DNA from 2 places in the Paenibacillus sp. WLX2291 genome. Region 1 is predicted to be linked to the other one. Evidence: predicted binding sites of a transcription regulator. Region 1 holds the regulator's gene; the other holds the start of a gene.

Region 1 (3,402 bases):
ATCTGGGTGCCAGAAACGTCTAATATTTTCAACTATGGGCTAGGCTGGGATGCGATGAATCTCTCCCCGTTTGATCGGTATGGTCTGAAAGCGATGACCAAAGGCGGCGATACGATTCTATATCACTCTTCCCTCATTACGATTCCGGGTGAGCGATTGAGTATGGCAGTCACTTCAGCTGGCGGTTCGTCGATATTTGATCAGGCGTATGCCACTACTGTGATGCTGGATCTGTTACAAGAAAAAGGCAGCATCAAAAAAATCCTGCCTGATCAACAGATCGACAAGCCTGCTAGTAAGGTAGCAATGCCTGCGGAAATGAAGCAATATGCTGGTCTGTATGCCGTAACTGGTGAAACATTCAATGTCGCGTTCAACAATAACAAACTGCATGTCGCCGCACAAATGTCTGGGCTTGTGCCAGAACAGGATTATATCTACGCTGGCAAAGGCAAATTCCGAAGCGAAGACGGCTCGGCTACCGTCAGCTTTGAGAAGCAAAGCAATGGATTGACATATATGAAGCTAGATGGCTATCTCAATCTGCCAAACCTCAGCCAATCGCATATGGTCATGTATATCGGACAGAAGCTACCTTTGCAAAAACTCGACAAATCGGTGCAGCAAGCATGGGCGAAACGCGATGGCAAAACGTATTACAATGTCGATGAATTGATTCAATCGGTCTTTTACAGCGCTCCATCGGTATTGACCAAAACGATCACGCTCGATAACAGCAAAAGCTATGCGATGGCAACCAAAATCGTGGACAGCAATCATAGTGTGAATACTTTGCAAATTCCAGTGATGAACGGTCGCGATACCTTTGATCTTGAATTCTACACCAAGCAAAAGAAAGAGTATGTCAAATCCACCACGCAATCGTATATTAGCGAAGATGATATGGATACACTGACAGCTAACGCTTCTTCCGTTGTAACGTTGCCTTCCGACCATGTAGCCAAATGGTTCAAGATTGGCAAAGCTGCCGGCGGCAAAAAACTTACTGTCGATATCCCGACCAAAGGCGGATTCGTTGTGTACACAGCGGATGGACAGTTGTATTACTCGTCCATCAATAGTGGCAACAAACAAGTAACCTTGCCGGAAGGCGGCAAAATCGTATTCGGTGCCTCCGCCAATGCCGTGTTCAAATTACAGATCAAACAATAATGTTCATGCGGTTGTATATGTCCCCCAATCGTATGCAACTCCCTATTGCACTACAATCATAAATCAACAAAAAGCATCACTAAAAAAGCATCACTGCACGAATTCTCACATGAGATTCGTGACAGCGATGCTTTTTTGTTGCTATTGTCCTGATGAATGATACGATGATCAGTCGCGTTCGATATCTTCCATATCTCGACGTGTTTCGGATGCGGAAGGATTCGATTCGTGCTTGCGGATCGGCTTCTTGTCGCTCTTTGGTTCATCGCTCAGCAAGCCTTGCAATTCTTTCATAAACATGTTGATATCCTTGAACTGACGGTATACCGAGGCAAAGCGCACGTATGCTACTTCATCGACCGGATACAGCTGTTCCATCACCAGTTCGCCGACAGCGCGACTTTCCACTTCTGCGAGCGCAGTAGCGTACAGACTCTTTTCGACTTCGGATACGATTGCATCCAGCTGATCTACCGATACGGGACGCTTCTCGCAGGCGCGGATCAGACCGCGCAGCAGCTTGTCTCGACTAAACTCTTCACGGCTGCCGTCTTTTTTGATCACGATCAGAGGGGTAACTTCCACCATCTCAAACGTGGTAAATCGGCGGCTACAGCTTTCGCATTCCCGTCTCCGACGAATCGACTTGTTGTCGTTTGCCGGGCGGGAATCCAGCACCTTGGTGCCATTGTGACCACAGTAGGGGCATTTCACCGCTGTGTCACCTTCCTTTCATCACAAATGCTTCTTTGGCTTGTTGGATTGCGTGTCATGATACTTGTACAGTTTTGTGTTGGTTTGTGGATGCCTGTTGTGGGCTGCGTATGCTGCATCTATCGTTCGTCTGCTGCATTGATTTTGGGAACACTGATCCAATGAGGATCGTCAAATCTCATACTCTGACTTAGAACTCATCATACAGCTTTGTATATTGCTTATAATAATATAATACACGCTGGACGTAATGTCTCGTTTCGCCGTAAGGAATATCTTTGGCATCTTCTAGCGTACCGTCCCATTTGCCGGATTTGATCCAGCTTTTGACGTTGCCGGGCCCGGCGTTATAGGCGGCGATGACCGCGATCTTGTTGCCGCCAAACTGCTGCATCAGGTTGTTGATATACCATGTGCCTAGCTCGATATTCGGGTCCACATCATGCTTGACCGAATCCAGTGTCACATCGCTCAGATGTGCCTTTTCCATTGCCCATTTGGCAGTGTCAGGCATTAGCTGCATCAGACCGAGTGCGCCCTTCTTCGATTCCATGCTAGGCTGGTAATTCGTTTCAACTCGAATGATTGATGCGATCAGAAAGGGATCGACCTGATACGCCGCAGCATGGGCACGAATCTCATCCTTATATTGAATTGGATACACCAGTCCCATCCAGCGTGTATTGAACAGCACCAGCAATAATACGATGACGAACAAGGGCAGCAGTACACGCTTGCGGATCAGCATAGCTTTGAGCTTGCTCATCATAATGCCTTGCCATTCCAGAACTGTTGTAGCTGCGCCTCTGTCTGCTGCCAAGTACCGCTGTTGTCAATCACGATATCAGCAAGCTGCTTTTTCTGTTCAATATCCATCTGTGCCGCCAGTCGCAGCGCCGCTTGTTCTGCATCCAGCGTGTCCCGCTGCATCAATCGCTGTAGCTGCACCTCTCGCGGTACGTAGACGACCATAATGTCTTCAAATGTATATGCACCCTTGGATTCATACAGTAGCGGGATATCCGCGATTACTAGACGCTGCGGATTCTGTGCTTCCAGTTGTGCAACCCGACTGTAAATTAACTCCCGAATCGCTGGATGGGTAATGCCTTCCAATGCCTGCCGCTCCTCAGGATGTGCGAAAATATGTGCACCCAGACGTTTGCGATCCAGCGTCCCGTCAGCCAGTAACATCTCTGCGCCAAAACGCTGACTTACCTGCTGAAGCACTGGATGTCCGGGCATCATCACTTCGCGCGCGATTTGATCCGCATCGACTAGCGCCGCCCCTTGCTGTACGAGCCATGATGCCACCGAGCTTTTGCCAGTGGCGATTCCTCCGGTTAACCCTATATTCATGGCTTCACCTCAACTATTCACACGTGTCGGCAACGGCTGGCATACCGGGCAATAATGGGTGCCTCTGCCACCAACAACGGTTTTCTCAATCAATGTTCCACATTCATGGCAAGGTTGCGCCTTGCGTCCGTAGATCCGCAGACTGTGCTGGAACAT
Region 2 (3,402 bases), 720 kb from region 1:
TCTCGGTGCACAGGTTGGACATTTTCACCGAACCGATACTGTTCAGCGCGTGGAATTTGTTGGCATTACTTTTGTTCATAATATAAGGATAGCCGGATTCCAGCTGGATACTTGCAATCTTAGTCAGCATATCGCGTGCGCTCATGATGACTTTCTTTTTCACACGATCATCTGCCAGCAGTGTATCGTACATCTCGTCGATGTTCATATCGTCCAGATGTTTGCCGTATGCTTTGTATACGCTATATGGAGCGAATACGTGCAGCAGTTCGTTGTCCGCCGCCAGTTTGTAGAAACGGTTAGGCACGATCAGTCCGATCGACAGTGTTTTCAGACGCGTACGCTCGTCGGCGTTGATCTTTTTACTATCGAGGAACTCTAGGATATCCCAGCCGAAGATGTTGTAGTATGCAGCACCAGAGCCTTTACGTTGACCCATTTGATCGGCATAGGAGAATGCATCTTCCATCAGCTTCAGTACTGGCATGATGCCTTTGGCTGCACCTTCCACGCCTTTGATCGGCTCGCCGCGTCCGCGCAGCTTGGAGAGGTTGACCGCTACACCGCCGCCGATTTTGGACAGCTGCATGCATGTGTTCAGTACATAGTTGATCGAATTGAGGGAATCGTCCATTTCCAGCAGGAAGCACGATACCATCTCACCGCGACGACTTTTCCCAGCATTCAGGAATGTCGGGGTTGCCGGTTGCAGACGCTGCTCCATCATGGAACGTGCCAGCGTCTTGGCATTGTCGGCGTTACCGCGACCGAGATGCAGAGCCACAACAGCGACACGATCTGCATAATGCTCCAGATATTGTGCGCGATCGTTCGTTTTTACCGCATAGTCTTTGTAGAATTTGGAGGCTGCCATATAGGAAGGAAATTGGAAGTTGTAGCTGTGTGTAATCTCGTACACCTCTTCTACATCTTGTGCACCATAGTGGAGGTACATATCCTCATAATAGTCGTTGTCGATCATGTAGCGTACTTTGGACGTTGTGTCCGCGAAGCTCATGCTCTTCTCGTCAACTTCCTTCATATATTCCAGAACCGCTTCTTTATCTTTATCCAAACGGAAAAAACCGTTATCGTCGCGTTGCATTAATAGGTTGTTCAATTCAATATGCCGCAATTTTTTCTACCTCCTGTACGAATCGTTGTGCATCTCCTGTCGTGCCGGACAGTTCAAATTTGTATACGACGGGAACGTTGTAAAGTGCTGAGATCAGATCAGCGCTTTTGCCAAAGTTGTCACCCCAGTTGCGATTGCCGCTCGCTGCTACGCCGAGCATACGGTTATGGTTTCTTTCCAGAAAATGAGTCACCCGTTCCGGAATCTGACCGAAGCCAGTCGTGTAGGTGACCAATACAAAAGGTTCATTCAGTTGTAGCGCTTCTTCAATCTGTACCGCCTGCACTGATGCATGTTTCAATTTTCCGATAAACCGCCGTACATTGCCCGTCTTGGAATCGTACGCAATCAGCATGGGATGACATCTCCTTTTCAACTCAATATGTAGTATAGGTGTGCTGTACAGCTCAGCTTCCTCATCACCGGTAACAACCCGCTGAATTGCTGATTCCCCACTGTGTCAGCCGCTCTTACAAAGCATTACCCATATATTGTCCCCTAAAACATCCGTTCATCAATATATGGGAGATGTTTTTGAGTGTATACCCTATATATTGTGTTGTCAATAGCGTACGAAAGCACGAAACGTAAGTGCTGACATGATGATTTGCAGCACTTTTCCCTTTAAAAACAAGAACTATTCGGCACATATGCATCGTTGTGACTGCCGGTATGTCGTCAAAAAAATAAACTGCTTGACATACTATATATGGTTTGTTCCTTCCACCGTTTTGTCTATCATTTCCAGAACAAGAAACGTAGTCGGAACGATAACATTTTTGGACACTCAAGTATAAAACTTTACTGCTTTCGATCTAAAAAAGCAAATGAAATTTACCTCATTTTAAGAAAGTTCATAATTGAAAAAGCTTGCAACAATCTTTTTGATTTCTTGATGTCATATCGGTGCGAATGTTGCAATTGCAGATTTGTTAATGTACCGCCATTTGGGAGCGGATTCAGAAGCTTGTCTTGAAATGATGAGGATGAAAACAATCATTTTGCGATGAGAGATGTTGTATTTGTGAAAAAGATATTGAGAAGTCAGCATGGCGAGTCACGTTTCTTCTATAGAAGTCATGATTGTAGGATTGCGAGCACAAACATTGGTAGTAGGTAAGATATTTTGCTGATGCAAAAATCACTTTTTATTGAACCCCGTGTTTGGAGGGCGCAAACACTGGAGCAGTAAGATATTTTGCTCTCGCAAAAATCACTTTTCATTGAACCCCGTGTTTGAAGGGCGCAAACACTGGAATCAAAATATTTGATAGGACGTTTGTTATGTGTTTATTTTGGTGCTGTACTAAGTGCGCGAAGGTAGGCGGTATACGGCTGGATCGATGTATAGATTATTTTTATGAGTACGGTACAAGGTGCGTTCCTCATCTAAAACCTACTTTACAACCCGGAATAATTGATCATACACTGTGTTCAATCCTTCATGACTCATTATTTTAATATTCATTTGTTTAACGTTCATTTAATTATCGTTGAATGATATTCACTTTGTTATTGCTGTACTTGTACAATCTCCAATAAGGCTCTACTCCATCTACTACGGATGTTCGTTAGCGATCAATATATAGGAGGATATCTCGTCATGACACAATCGGATTTTGAATTGCTGGCGGAGGCGGATTGGTATTTCCGCAAAATGGTGCGCAAGTTTGTGAAAGAGCGTGATCGGATTACGATTGATGGCATTACGCTACCGGGAATGTTTATTTTGCACAAGATTATCGAGGATGGTGAGCAGCGGCTCGGCGATCTGGCGGATGAGCTGGATTTTACGTCCGGGGCGATTACAGCGGTAAGTGACAAGCTGGAGAAACGGCAACTCGCGATTCGTCGACGATTGCCGGAAGATCGTCGTACGGTGCTACTGACGGTAACGGAGCAAGGTCACGCCTTCTATGAACGACATCGCAATATCGGTGCGGCGTGTACGACGCTCCTCTTTGGCGAACATAGTCAGGAGGAGCTGCAACAGCAGATTGCGCTGTACCGTGAGATGACCGAGCGACTGAATGGCTTTTCACAGGCGATTCTGGAGCTGGCAGCAGCCAATGGTCAGCAGGACGAGGTAGACACACAAGTGGCAGAAGTGGCATCTATGTCTGCTTCGGCTACACAGACGGGCTCGACGCAGGCAGCAAGTTCTCATCCAACTGGAAAAGATACAGCTGGTACTGGCAACTATACAGCGACACCGGATCAGCAACAGCTGGATGCAGCAGACCAAACGACACCTCCTTCGCATGAAG

The links. Region 1 encodes NrdR, which represses ribonucleotide reductase genes. Its sites were predicted from a motif close to AACACNATATATNGTGTT; they were not measured.
Region 2: a site for NrdR is predicted at 1,679-1,696, ahead of nrdI (class Ib ribonucleoside-diphosphate reductase assembly flavoprotein NrdI). Genes of this name have one in related genera too.

The regions. Positions count from the first base shown of each region.
Region 1 is NZ_CP176755.1:1,733,583-1,736,984, reverse strand. Features, by position in the region: gene ACDE64_RS07480 (serine hydrolase domain-containing protein) at 1-1,173, shown strand, start outside; gene nrdR (transcriptional regulator NrdR) at 1,342-1,887, opposite strand; gene ACDE64_RS07470 (lytic transglycosylase domain-containing protein) at 2,078-2,653, opposite strand; gene coaE (dephospho-CoA kinase) at 2,653-3,246, opposite strand; gene mutM (DNA-formamidopyrimidine glycosylase) at 3,256-3,402, opposite strand, start outside.
Region 2 is NZ_CP176755.1:1,013,936-1,017,337, reverse strand. Features, by position in the region: gene nrdE (class 1b ribonucleoside-diphosphate reductase subunit alpha) at 1-1,135, opposite strand, end outside; gene nrdI (class Ib ribonucleoside-diphosphate reductase assembly flavoprotein NrdI) at 1,122-1,490, opposite strand; gene ACDE64_RS04465 (MarR family transcriptional regulator) at 2,739-3,402, shown strand, end outside.